DNA from 2 places in the Diaphorobacter sp. JS3050 genome. Region 1 is predicted to be linked to the other one. Evidence: riboswitches for the same ligand, from Rfam matches in the RefSeq annotation. Region 1 holds a riboswitch; the other holds the start of a gene.
What was found. A riboswitch is a leader RNA that binds a small molecule or an ion and turns the genes downstream of it on or off. The one in region 1 is predicted to bind S-adenosylhomocysteine.
Positions count from the first base shown of each region.

Region 2: linked by a shared signal. The riboswitch ahead of ahcY (adenosylhomocysteinase) and the one ahead of metH (methionine synthase) in region 1 are both predicted to bind S-adenosylhomocysteine.

Region 1 is NZ_CP053553.1:195,036-201,980, forward strand. Features, by position in the region: gene HND92_RS00850 (class III extradiol ring-cleavage dioxygenase) at 1-724, opposite strand, end outside; gene HND92_RS00855 (hypothetical protein) at 887-1,645, opposite strand; gene HND92_RS00860 (helix-turn-helix domain-containing protein) at 1,757-1,996, shown strand; S-adenosyl-L-homocysteine riboswitch at 2,063-2,141, shown strand; gene metH (methionine synthase) at 2,194-4,932, shown strand; gene HND92_RS00870 (murein L,D-transpeptidase) at 4,968-6,569, shown strand; gene HND92_RS00875 (DUF882 domain-containing protein) at 6,603-6,945, shown strand, end outside.
Region 2 is NZ_CP053553.1:866,408-873,352, reverse strand. Features, by position in the region: gene HND92_RS04340 (septal ring lytic transglycosylase RlpA family protein) at 1-444, opposite strand, end outside; gene HND92_RS04335 (DUF4124 domain-containing protein) at 464-1,087, opposite strand; gene metF (methylenetetrahydrofolate reductase [NAD(P)H]) at 1,157-1,996, opposite strand; gene HND92_RS04325 (TlyA family RNA methyltransferase) at 1,993-2,991, opposite strand; gene ahcY (adenosylhomocysteinase) at 3,104-4,534, opposite strand; S-adenosyl-L-homocysteine riboswitch at 4,601-4,682, opposite strand; gene HND92_RS04315 (peptide chain release factor 3) at 4,821-6,446, shown strand; gene HND92_RS04310 (HAD-IIB family hydrolase) at 6,464-6,945, shown strand, end outside.

The DNA of each region.
Region 1 (6,945 bases):
GCAGGTGCTCCTCGGCGCGCGGCGGGTGCGACTGCCGCGCGCTGGGGCCGGCAGCAGTGTCCCAGGCGGCCAGGCGGGCGTTGCGCTCGGGCGCGGGCAGGGCCACGGTCTCGCCCAGCCAGCGGTCGAACGCTTCGCCGATGGCGGTGGAACGCGGGTCGCCGTAGCCGCGCATGTTGTGGTAGCTCATGCCGCTGCCGATGATCAGCACGCCCTCGCCGCGCAGGGGCTCCAGCGCCTGGCCCAGGCGGATGTGATCGGCGGCATCCAGGCTTTGCAGCAGCGACAGCTGCAGCACGGGCACGTCGGCATCAGGGAAGGCGACCTTCAGCGGGATGAAGGTGCCGTGGTCGTAGCCGCGCTCGCCGTCATACCCCGGGGCAAAGCCCGCGCCGGCCAGCAGGCTGCCCACACGTTCGGCCAGTGCGGGCGCACCAGGCGCGGGGTAGGTCAGCTCGTAGGTGTGCGCCGGAAACCCGTAGTAGTCAAACAGCATGCCGGGTTGCTCTGCCGTGCTCATGCTGGGCTGCGGCGCCAGCCAGTGCGCGGTCACCAGCACGATGGCTTTGGACCGGGCGGGGAGGCTGGCGGGAATGCTGCGCAGCCAGGCGGCGGTCTTGTCCCAGGCGTCGGGCGGGTTCCAGTCCATGAAAAAGCACGGCCCCGCGCCGTGCGGGATGAACAGCGTGGGCATGCGGGCGGTGGTGGTGTGGGCGTTTGTCATGGGCAGCAGTTTGAGCCTGGAGGCGAGATTTTCAAAGCCTGTTGCTGCAACACAGTCATTACCCGGGTGATCGAATGCGGCGCGTTGCCCGCAGTGCCAGCGTCGTCACTGCTACCTTGATCGCCACACCGCAGGGGCGCCTGCGGTGCCGTGGCGGGCTGCTTATTTGCTGCCGCTGAAGATAAAGCCAGCGGTTTGCGATGGCAGCAAGCCCATGGCGATCAGCTTGCCGCTTTCGTAGTAGCCCACGCCAGAGACCGTGGCGCCGTTGCCCAGCGTGCAACTGGCACCCGAGAAGGTGATGCGCAGATCAAAAATATTTTTGCCGCTGGCGCGGGGCGTGACGGAGCCGCTGGCGCTGCAGCCCAGTGTTGTCGGATAGCTGACAGCACCGGACGCGCTGATGGTGACTGCCAGCCACTGCACCGGCGCGCCCGTTCCCACACCGTACCCGCGGTAGGTGCCGGCCAGCGCCGACAGCGAGGTGGGTTGGTCATAGAAGGTGGAGTAAGTGGCCGAAAAGCTGTTTCCGTCGGACAGCCGCAGATCAAGCCGGTTTTTGGCCGTGTAGGTGCCGCTGTAGGAGCCTTGGCTTACCGAATTGGACAAGAGGTTGAACTCGCGCCCAGACCCCGTCAACGCACCGTTCGATGACGTGGTTTTGCCCTGCAGGGCACCGTAGAGGGTGCTGCCGCTGGTATAGACGCCCCAGGTGTCACCGTTTTCCAGCACGGCCACGGCAACGTCATAGCCTGCCGCCGATTTGCCCATCCAGAACCCTTCCGCGCTGGTCGCGGCAGGTGGTGGTGCAGGAGTAGGTGTAGCAGTGGAAGCGTCGTCGCTGCCACCGCCCCCGCAGGCGGTCAAAAGTGTTGCTGCTACCAAAACCGAATACCCTGCAAGTCGAAACTTCGTTGTCATGGTTACCCTCTGTTGTGTTGTGGGGGCAGGGCACAGCGCACCGCCCCGTCGCGCAATGTAGCGTAAATAGTCGTAAATGGACTATTCCAATTTGGGATAAAGCATGCGCGGGTGTCAATCACCGTCTATCACCCGCGTTACCAGACCCTTCGGGATGGCCTGGCTGCCTTGCGAAAGCAAGCGGGTCTCTCGCAGGTGCAGCTGGCGCAGAGGCTGGGGGTGGGGCAGTCATTCGTATCGAAGATAGAGCGTGGCGAAAGTTATGTGGACGTGATGCTCTTCGTAGATTGGTGCCGCGCTTGCGATGCCCCCAGTGCAGGGCTGGAACTTGACCGGCTGACAAGCAGCTGAGCCGCGTCTGGCGGTGCGCCTGACCCTGTTGTGCAACGCGAGAAGGCAAATCAGTAAAATCCGCCGTTTCCCAAGGAGCGTTGCAGCGGGCGTGTCACTGCCCGTCAGGCTTGGGCATCTGCACAATCAACGACGCTCGCCTGCCGCATCTCCACAGCCACAGGTGAGCCATGTCTGATATTTCCGTCCTCCCTCCCATGAAACTTTCCGGCCTGGAGCCGGTTTTTATTGGTGAGGGCAGTTTGTTCGTCAACGTGGGCGAGCGCACCAACGTCACCGGCTCCAAGGCGTTCGCGCGCATGATCCTGAACGACCAGTACGAGCAGGCACTGTCGGTGGCGCGTCAGCAGGTGGAAAACGGCGCGCAGATCATCGACGTGAACATGGACGAGGCCATGCTGGACAGCAAGGCCGCGATGGTGCGCTTCCTGAACCTCATCGCCTCCGAGCCCGACATCGCCCGGGTGCCGGTGATGGTGGACAGCTCCAAGTGGGAGGTCATCGAGGCCGGCCTGCGCTGCCTGCAGGGCAAGGGCATCGTCAACTCCATCAGCATGAAGGAGGGCGTGGAGGAGTTCAAGCGCCAGGCCAAGCTGATCCGCCGCTACGGCGCGGCTGCCGTGGTCATGGCCTTCGACGAGAAGGGCCAGGCCGACACCTTCGCACGCAAGACCGAGATCTGCGAGCGCGCCTACCGCATCCTGGTGGACGAGGTGGGCATGGCGCCCGAGGACATCATCTTCGACCCCAACATCTTCGCCATCGCCACGGGCATCGAAGAGCACGCCAACTACGCCGTGGACTTCATCGAGGCCGTGCGCTGGATCAAGCAGCATCTGCCGGGCGCCAAGGTGTCGGGCGGCGTGTCCAACGTGTCGTTCAGCTTCCGCGGCAACGAGCCGGTGCGCGAGGCGATCCACACCGTGTTCCTGTACCACGCCATCAAGGCCGGCATGGACATGGGCATCGTCAACGCGGGCATGGTCGGCGTCTACGACGACCTCGACCCCGAGCTGCGCGAGCGTGTGGAAGACGTGGTGTTGAACCGCCGCCCCGACGCGGCCGAACGCCTGCTGGAGATCGCCGAGGCCGCCAAGGGTGCCGCCAAGGACGACAGCAAGAAGCTGGAGTGGCGCGGCACGCCCGAGCACCCGAAAACCGTGGGTGAGCGCCTGTCGCACGCGCTGGTGCACGGCATCACCGACTTCATCGTCGAAGACACCGAGGAGGCCTACCAGCAGATCGTGGTGCAAGGCGGCGGCCGCCCGCTGCACGTGATCGAAGGTCCGCTGATGGACGGCATGAACATCGTGGGCGACCTGTTCGGCGCGGGCAAGATGTTCCTGCCGCAGGTGGTCAAGAGCGCCCGCGTGATGAAGCAGGCCGTGGCCCACCTGATCCCTTACATCGAGGAAGAAAAGCGCCAGCAGGAAGCCGCCGGCCTGGACGTGTCCAGCAAGGGCAAGATCGTCATCGCCACCGTGAAGGGCGACGTGCATGACATCGGCAAGAACATCGTGACCGTCGTCCTGCAGTGCAACAACTTCGAGGTCATCAACATGGGCGTGATGGTGCCCTGCCATGAAATCCTGGCGCGCGCCAAGGCCGAAGGCGCGGACATCATCGGCCTGTCGGGCCTGATCACGCCCAGCCTGGAAGAGATGCAGTACGTGGCCGGCGAGATGGACAAGGACGAGTACTTCCGCATCAAGAAGATTCCATTGCTGATCGGCGGCGCCACCTGCTCGCGCGTGCACACGGCCGTCAAGATCGCGCCGCAGTACCAGGGCCCCGTGGTCTACGTGCCCGATGCCTCGCGCAGCGTGAGCGTGGCGCAGAGCCTGCTGGGCGAGCAAAAGGACAGCTACCTGGCGGAGGTGCAGGCCGACTACGACCATGTGCGCCACCTGCATGCCAACAAGAAGAAGACGCCGGTGTGGCCGCTGGCGCAGTGCCGCGCCAACAAGACGCGCATCGACTGGGCGCATTACCAGCCGCCGGCGCCCAAGTTCATCGGCCGGCGCGTGATCAAGAACATCGACCTGGCCGAGCTGGTGCCCTTCATCGACTGGGCACCGTACTTCCAGACCTGGGACCTGGCCGGCAAGTACCCCGACATCCTGCAGGACGAGGTGGTGGGCGAGGAAGCCACGCGCGTCTTCCGCGACGCACAGGCCATGCTCAAGAAGATCGTGGAGGGCCGCTGGCTCACGGCCCACGCCGTGGTGGGCTTCTGGCCCGCCAACACCGTGCGCGATGACGACATCGAGCTGTATGCCGATGCCGCGCGCGACAAGGTCGTGCTCACCTGGTACGGCCTGCGCCAGCAGGCCGAGAAGCAGCCCGACGCCGAGGGCCGCATGCGCCCCAGTCGCTGCCTGGCCGACTTCATCGCGCCTCGCCCGGAGGGTGGCGCACCCACGCAGGCCGACCACATTGGCGCGTTTGCCGTCACTGCCGGCATCGGCGTGGATGCCAAGGTGGCCGAGTTCATGGCCGACCACGACGACTACAGCGCCATCACCCTCAAGGCCCTGGCCGATCGCCTGGCCGAGGCCGGTGCCGAATGGCTGCACCACCGCGTGCGCACCGACTGGTGGGGCTACCAGGCGGGCGAGCGGCTGTCCAACGACGAACTGATCGCCGAGAAGTACGTGGGCATCCGCCCCGCGCCGGGCTACCCCGCATGCCCCGATCACCGGGTGAAGAAGCCGCTGTTTGCATTGCTGGGCACGGCCGACGTGGGCATGGACATTACCGACAGCTACGCCATGACGCCCGCGGCCAGTGTGAGCGGCTTTTACTTCAGCCACCCCGAGAGCACCTACTTCAGCGTCGGCAAGATCGACGATGCGCAGGTGCAGGACATGGCCCAGCGCAGCGGAGTGCCCCTGGCCGAGGTGGAGCGCGCGCTTGCGCCGAATCTGGGTCTATAGCGCCTGGTCGGCACAGGCCATGCCAAGATCGACCCATGAACCTGCGCCTGCTGACACACCACACTGCACCCCTGCTGCTGGCGGCCTGGATGCCGCTGGTTGCCTGGGCGAACCCGTCCTGGCTGACGGCTGATGGGCGCCCCCTGCCGGCTGCGCATGAAGCGGTGCGCTGGCTCAACGAAGCCGCAGCCGATGGGCTGGAGCCGGCCGACTATGGCGCGCAGCACCTGAGTGATGCGCTGGCGGCCGCAGCCGCCCGCGGCCTGGATGCCGCCTGCGCCGTGGCGCTCGACCAGGAGCTGACGCAGGCCGTGGAGCGCTACCTGTATGAGCTGCACGGCGGGCGCATCGATCCGGCACGGCTCAACGAGCGCTACGACCACTCCCGCCGCCCCCAGCCCGACCTGCGCGCCGCGCTGCAGACCGCGCTGGCCGACGGCCAGATCCAGCAGGCGCGGGACGCGGCCATCCCTCGCGTGCCCATGTACCCGGCGCTGCGCGCACTGCTGGCGCAGTACCGCGCGATGGGCGCTCACCCTGCCTGGGCGCAGCCGTTGCCCGCGCTGCCGGGCCGCAAGCTCACGCCGGGCCAGCCCTGGGAGGGCCTGGGCGTGCTGGCCGAGCGGCTGGTGGCGCTGGGCGACCTGCCGCCGCAGCCCACGGGCGAGCCGCCCGCAGCGTCCGCGCCAGCGCAATATACCCCCGCATTGGTCGAGGCCGTCACGGCCTTCCAGCGCCGCCACGGGCTGGAGGCGGACGGGGTGCTGGGCGCGACCACGCTGGCGGCGCTGAATGTGCCCCCGGCCGCACGCGCCGAGCAGATCGCGCTGCAGATGGAGCGTCTGCGCTGGACGCCCGTGCTGCAGGGCCCGCGCATGATCGCCGTGAACGTGCCCGAATACCGCCTGCGCGCCTATGAGTACGCGGGCGGCAGGATCACGCTGCGCCTGTCCATGGCGGTCATCGTCGGCAAGGCGCTGGATACGCGCACGCCGCTGTTCGATGAGGACATGCAGTCCATCGAATTCAGTCCGTACTGGAACATCCCGCCGTCCATCGCCCGCGGCGAAACCGTGCCGCGCCTGCGCCGCGACCCGGGCTACCTGGCCCGGCAGGGCATGGAGTTCGTCAGCGCGGCGGGGGTGAGCACCGACGCCACACCCGAGATGCTGGGCGCCGTGCTGGCAGGCCAGGCGCGCATACGCCAGCGCCCGGGGCCGCTGAACGCGCTGGGCGATATCAAGTTCGTGCTGCCCAACAACGACAACATCTACCTGCACCACACCTCGGCGCCCACGCTGTTCGGCCGCAGCCGGCGCGACCTGAGCCACGGCTGCGTGCGTGTCGAGGAGCCGGTGGCGCTCGCCCAGTTCGTGTTGCAGGACGATCCCACCTGGACCGTGGAGCGCATCCGTGCGGCCATGGCGCAGCCCAAGCCCGTGTTCGTACGGCTGCCGCATCCGGTGCCGGTCATCATCACGCACATCACCGTGGTGGTGCAGGACGGCCGTCCGCACTTCTATGGCGACCTGTACGGCCATGACCGCAAGCTCGCCAGCCTGCTGCGCCAGCATTCGGCAAAACCCTACGATGCGGTCCGCGCGGGTAGTGCTGCCGGGGTGATCGGTCCAAAATAGCGCGTTTTTTCGCTTTTTCGAGGTTTTTCGCGCATGGCTCCACCGCACAACCCCCACCGCCGTCTATTCCTGGGGCGCGGCGCCGCCGTCGCACACGCCGCTGCGGCCGCGGTGCTGCTGCCCAAGGCGGCGTTGGCGTCGCTCAGCGAAGCGCAGGACCTTGCGCGGCGCCTGGCCTTCAACCACCTGCACACCCATGAGCGGCTGGCGCTGGTCTACGCCCAGGGCGAACAATTCGTTCCCGCGGCGCTGCCCACGCTCAACCACTTCCTGCGCGACCACTACAGCGGCGACGTCGGCGTGATGGACCCGGACCTGTTCCACCTGCTGCACCGCGTGCGGCAGACGCTGCAGACGCAGCAGCCGTTCGAGGTGA
Region 2 (6,945 bases), 670 kb from region 1:
GACGCGCACCACCACCACCTTGCCGTTGACCAGGCTGCGCACGCACACCCGCGCCCCGAAAGGCAGCGTGCGGTGCGCGGCGGTGAGTTCCCCACAGTCAAAACGCTCGCCGCTGGCCGTGCGCCGGCCATGCAGGCTGCCGCCGTACCAGGAGGCCAGCCCGCGCCCGAGCAGCACGCCGCTTTCTTCCTCGTCTTCGCGGCCGCGCTCGATGGCGGTATCGGCTTCACGCGGAGAAGACGGTGCCGAGCGCACCCTGCCCTCCTTGCGAGCCCGCGGCGGGGCCGATACACCGGAGTCGGGTGGGCTGTCCGCCTGCGCGCCCGCCGGTCCCGGCAGTGCCTGCGACGGGCCATGTGCTATTACAGGGGGCGCATCGGCGGGTGGCGCCGCGCAACCCGCCAGCACGGCCGCCAACAGCACGCCGGCCAACCACCGTCCCATGCGGCCGGGATGAAAAGGGTCAGAAGTCGCCGCAGCGGGTGATGACGTTGGTCTCAAAACGGCGCAGATCATTGCGTTCACCCGGTGTCAGGTCGGTGCGCGCTCTCTTGGCGGCCAGGATGCGTTTGGACTCCGCGCATTGCAGCGCCTTGCGGCTTTCCTGCTCCTCCTGCGCCAGTTGGGCTTGTTCCTCGCGCTCGCGCTCTGTGCGGCGCTGGCTGCGTGCCTCGCGGCGCTCGCGGTAGTAGCGCGAGGCGGCATCGCTCTCCTCGTCGCTGCAGTCGCGCCGGTATTCGCGCTGCATGCCTGCGATGACGTCGTAGCTGGAGCCGTTGGCCGATGCCCCGCGGATGCTGTTTTGCAGCGTGCGGCAGCGCCCGCTCATGTAGCTCTCGTATTCCGGCACCTCGCGCATCGCACTGCTGCGCCGGGACGGGGTGGGCGCGTAGCTGCGGGGCTCTGCACGCGGCTCCACCGGCCCCGCCGAGACGGCGCTGGTCACCATGCCTTTCGGGCACGGGCGCGCCAGGGTGTAGACGGCGCCCTGCTCGTCGCGGCAGGAATAGCGCGTCTGCGCCGACGCGGGCGATGCCATCGCAAGCGACAGCGTGGTGAACAGCAGGAAGGCAATGACGGGACTCATACCGCAAACGCGCAGGGGAAGGAGGAAGAGGACGGGAAAAAGCTGCCGATATTACCCACCCCCGCCGCTTCAGAGCCCCAGGCGGTCGCAGATTTCCAACGTGGCCGCGCTCTGGTTCATGGTGTAGAAGTGCAGGCCCGGCACGCCCTCGCGGCGCAGTTGCTCGCACAGGTGCGTGACGACATCCAGGCCGAAGGCGCGAATGCTCGCCACATCGTCACCATAGCCCTGCAGGCGCAGGCGGATCCAGCGCGGGATCTCGGCGCCGCAGGCGTCCGAAAAGCGCAGCAGCTGCGACGCGCCCATGATCGGCATGATGCCCGGCACCACGGGCACGTCCAGCCCCAGGCGGCGCACGTCCTGCACGAAGCGCAGGTAGGCGTCGGCATTGAAGAAGTACTGTGTGATGGCCGAGTCGGCGCCCGCGCGCACCTTGGTGGCAAAGGCCTGCAGGTCGGCATCCGACGAACGGGCCTGGGGATGGACCTCGGGGTAGGCAGCCACCTCGATGTGGAAGTCGCGCCCCGTCTCGGCGCGGATGAACGCCACCAGATCGCTCGCGTAATGGAACTCGCCCCCGATGCCATAGCCACTGGGCAGGTCGCCGCGCAGCGCAACCAGGCGCTTCACGCCCATGGCTTTCAGCTCGGCGAGCTGCGCGCGCACGCCGTCCTTGGTGGCGCCGATGCACGAGAAGTGCGAGGCCGCGCTCACGCCCTCGGCGAGGATTTCGCGCACCGTGCCGAAGGTGCCCGCCTGCGTGGAGCCCCCCGCGCCGTAGGTGACGGAGCAGAACTCGGGCCGGCGCGCATACAGCTGCTGGCGCACGGCGCGCAGCTTGTCGGCGCCTTCGGGCGTCTTGGGCGGAAAGAATTCAAAGCTGACCGGAAAGGCCGTGGAAAGGCTCATGCCTTCCTCCTTGCATGGATGAAGAACTCGCGATTGCCGTCGCCCCCCTCGATGGGGCTATCGATCCAGGCCACCACGTGCAGCCCCAGCTCCGTGCAGCAGTCGCGGATGCGCTGCTCGATCTGCGGATACAGCTGCGGGTCGCGCACGATGCCGCCCTTGCCCACTTGGCCGGGCTGCAACTCAAACTGCGGTTTGACCAGCATCAGCAGCTGGCCCTGCTCTTTCAGCAGGGGCACCAGCGCAGGCAGCACCAGCGTGAGCGAGATGAAGGACAGGTCGCCGGTGACGAGATCGAACGCTGGGGTGATATCCACACCCTCGCACTCGGGACGGCGGCGGCGCTGCACGGGCAAAGAGCCCTCGGCGCGTGCCTTGGCCTTGGCGGCGCGCTCGGCCTTGAAGCTCTCGATCTCATGCTCCTTGGCGTCGTCGCTGTCGTCGTACTCATCGTCCACCATGCCGCCGTTGCGCATCCAGGCGTAGGGGGCCTGGGGCTGGGTGTCGTTGTCTTCCGCGTCCTCGATGACTTCGGACAGCGCCACATCGCAGGCGTCGTGCAGCGCCTCGGGCGTGAGGGCACGGGCATTCAGGCCCTCCACACACACCACGCGCGGGTCGGCGCGCAGCCGCTCGTGCAACTGACCATGACCCACGTCCACGCCAATCACCTGGGCAGCGCCATGTGCCAGCAGGCAGTCGGTGAAACCGCCGGTGCTCTGCCCCACGTCCAGGCAGCGCAGGCCAGCCACTTGCATGCCCGTGGCCGCCAGCGCGCCTTCAAGCTTGAGGCCGCCGCGCGAGAGGTACTTGGCCTCCGCAGCGTCCAGCAGCTGCACCTCGACCCCCGCAGGAATGTCGTCGCCGTTCTTGGCCACCTTCTGCCACGGCAGCGTGGGCGCCAGGCGCCACTGCACGCCGGCGGCAATCAACCGCTGGGCCTGCGACCGGGTGGCCGCGTAGCCGCCTTCCACCAGAAATACGTCCGCGCGCATCGCGCTATCCTCTCATATCGATAGCTGGCAGCGCTTGCAGCGAGCCAATTTCAGCAATTTTTCATGCTGAAAACGACTACTGGCAAGCGCAAGCAGCTATGCTTTTTAACAATCAATAGCGGTAGGTGTCGGGCTTGTAGGGGCCCTGCTTCGGCACGCCGATGTAGGCGGCCTGCTCGTCGCTCAGCTCGGTCAGCATGGCGCCCACCTTCTTCAGGTGCAGGCGCGCCACCTTCTCGTCGAGGTGCTTGGGCAGCACGTAGACCTTGCCCACGTCGTAGCCCTCGGGGTGGGTGAACAACTCGATCTGCGCGATCGTCTGGTTGGCGAACGAGTTGGACATCACGAAGCTGGGGTGGCCCGTGCCGCAGCCCAGGTTCACCAGGCGGCCCTTGGCCAGCAGGATGATGCGCTTGCCGTCCGGGAAGATCACATGGTCGACCTGGGGCTTTATTTCTTCCCACTGGCAGTGCTCTTCGAGCTTGGCGACCTGGATCTCGTTATCGAAGTGGCCGATGTTGCAGACGATGGCCTGGTCCTTCATCGCCTTCATGTGCTCGAAGGTAATGACGTCGCGGTTGCCCGTGGTGGTGACGAAGATGTCGGCCTTGTCGGCGGCCCACTCCATGGTCACGACCTTGAAGCCTTCCATAGCGGCCTGCAGGGCATTGATGGGGTCGATCTCGGTCACCCACACCTGGGCGCTCAGGGCGCGCAGCGCCTGGGCCGAGCCCTTGCCCACGTCGCCATAGCCCGCCACCACGGCCACCTTGCCGGCGATCATCACGTCGGTGGCGCGCTTGATGCCGTCCACCAGCGACTCGCGGCAGCCGTACAGGTTGTCGAACTTGCTCTTGGTCACCGAATCGTTCACGTTGATCGCACGGAACAGTAGCGTGCCCTTGGCCGACATTTCCTTGAGGCGGTGCACGCCGGTGGTGGTCTCTTCGGTCACGCCGATGATCTGGGCGCTCTTGCGGCTGTACCAGGTGCTGTCCTCGGCCAGCTTGGCCTTGATGGCGGCGTACAGGATGCGCTCTTCCTCGCTGCCGGGGTTGGCCAGCACGGAGGCGTCCTTCTCGGCGCGCTTGCCCAGGTGCATCAGCAGCGTGGCGTCGCCGCCGTCGTCCAGGATCATGTTCGGGCCTTCGCCCTCGCTGCCCTTGGGACCGAAGTCGAAGATGCGGTGGGTGTAGTCCCAGTAGTCCACCAGGGTCTCGCCCTTGATGGCGAACACCGGCGTGCCGGTGGCGGCAATCGCGGCGGCGGCGTGGTCCTGGGTGGAGAAGATGTTGCACGAGGCCCAGCGCACGTCGGCGCCCAGGGCCTTGAGGGTCTCGATCAGCACGGCCGTCTGGATGGTCATGTGCAGCGAGCCGGTGATGCGTGCGCCCTTCAGGGGCTGCTTGGCCGCGAATTCCTCGCGGATGGCCATCAGGCCGGGCATCTCGGTCTCGGCAATGCGGATTTCCTTGCGGCCCCAGTCGGCCAGGGAGATATCGGCAATCGCGGAGTCGGCTGGGGACTTGAGAACAGCGCTCATGGTGGTTTCCTTGATGGGTATCTGAAAAAACCGCGCCTGGGGGATGGGGCTCACCGCACCGCAAGGCGTGGGTGAGCGTCGTTGCTGGGTATGACTTCCGAGCCTCGCGCCCCGCCGTGCTGGGGACGCTGCAACGCTCCTCGGAAAGTGCAAGATTATACCGGCGCCCCCGCACCACGCGCTGCGCCGTAGAATCCCCGCCCAATGCCAGGGCGCTCCCGCAGGGTGCGCCCGCCTCTTCTCGCACCGGCCGCAGCGTACCGCGCGGCCCTCACCCAGAATCACTGTGTCGTACGCCCCAGAAACCCGGCGCCGCCGGACTTTTGCCATCATCTCCCACCCCGACGCCGGCAAGACCACGCTGACGGAAAAGCTGCTGCTGTTCTCCGGCGCCATCCAGATCGCCGGCGCCGTGAAGGGCCGCAAGGCCAGCCGCCACGCCACGTCCGACTGGATGGAGATCGAGAAGCAGCGCGGCATCTCGGTGGCGTCGAGCGTGATGCAGATGAGCTACCGCGACCATGTCATCAACCTGCTGGACACGCCGGGCCACAAGGACTTCTCGGAAGACACCTACCGCGTGCTCACGGCCGTCGATTCGGCCCTGATGGTGATCGACGCGGCCAACGGCGTGGAGGCGCAGACGCGCCGCCTGATCGAGGTCTGCCGCCAGCGCGACACGCCCATCATCACCTTCGTCAACAAGATGGACCGCGAGGTGCGCGACCCGCTGGACATCCTCGACGAGGTGGAGCGTGAGCTGGGCATGCCCTGCTGCCCCATCACCTGGCCCGTGGGCCAGGGCAAGAGCTTCGGCGGCATCATCAACCTGCGCACGCAGACCATGACGGTGTTCGCCCCCGGCAGCGAAAAGCGCCCGCAGGACTTCGAGGTCATTCCGCTGGCCGATGCCGACAAGCTGCGCGCGCGCTTCGGTCAGGCCTTTGACGACGCACTGGAAAGCATGGAGCTGGCGCAAGGTGCCTCGGCGCCCTGGGACCATGAAGCCTTCCTGGCTGGCAAGCTCACACCGGTGTTCTTCGGCTCGGGCGTGAACAACTTCGGTGTGATGGAAGTGCTGGATGCGGTGGTGGACATGTCGCCCCCGCCCGGCCCGCGCAAGAGCTCGCTCGTCGTCAACAAGCAGACCGTCGAGAAGACCATCCTGCCCGAAGACAAAGGCTTTTCGGGCGTGGTGTTCAAGGTGCAGGCCAACATGGACGCCAACCACCGCGACCGCATCGCCTTCGTGCGCGTGGCCAGCGGCAAGTACACGCCCGGCATGAAGCTCAAGGTGCAGCGCACCGCCAAGGAACTGCGCCCCACCAGCGTGGTCACCTTCATGAGCCAGCGCCGCGAGGCGGTGGAAGAGGCCTACGCCGGCGACATCATCGGCTTCACCACGCACGGCGGCGTGCAGCTGGGCGACACCATCACCGACGGTGCCAACCTGCAGTTCACCGGCCTGCCGTTCTTCGCCCCCGAAATGTTCATGACCGTGGTGCTGAAGAACCCGCTGCGCACCAAGCAACTGCAGCAGGGCCTGATGCAACTGGGCGAGGAAGGCGCCATCCAGGTCTTCAAGCCCGAGGCCGGCGGCAACATGCTGCTGGGTGCCGTGGGCCAGCTGCAGTTCGAAGTGGTGCAGCACCGTCTGAACACCGAATACGACTGCGACATCCGTCTGGAAGCCTGCCAGTACACGGGAGCCCGCTGGATCACCGCCGACACGCCGGCCGAACTGCGCGAGTTCGAGAACGCCTACCCCATGCGCATGGCGCGCGATGCGGCGGACACGCTGGCCTATCTGTGCACGAGCCCATATGACGTACGGCTGGCGCAGGAGCGGTTCCCGAAGATTCACTTCCATCCGCTGCGGGAGCATGCGGGGTTGGCGTTGCAGAACAGTTGACGCGACCCCCATCCGCCATGCACCCTCTTGCCTCATGGGACGAGTTGGCGCGCACGTGCATCACCGGCGTGCTCACCGACATCGACGACACCCTGACCACCGATGGCGCCATCACCGCCGATGCCCTGCAGGCGCTGGCCGACCTGAAAGCCTCAGGGCTGCACGTCATTCCGATCACGGGCCGGCCGGTGGGCTGGAGCGAGCCTTTTGCCGCTGCCTGGCCGGTGGACAGCATCGTTGCTGAGAACGGTGCGGTGGCGCTGCTGCGGGCGTCCCGAAATTTTGCCCCAAATGGCCTACAGTCCCCGTGCGATAAGCGCGAGCAGCTATTAAAGTTGTATCAACAGGACGCCGCCACGCGCGCCTCCAACTTCGCGCGCATGCAACAGGTGCTGGCCGAGATTGAAGCCGCCGTGCCCGGCGCCCGGCGCGCCACCGACTCGCCGGGGCGCGAGACGGACATCGCCATCGACCACAGTGAATTCACGCACCTGCCCCA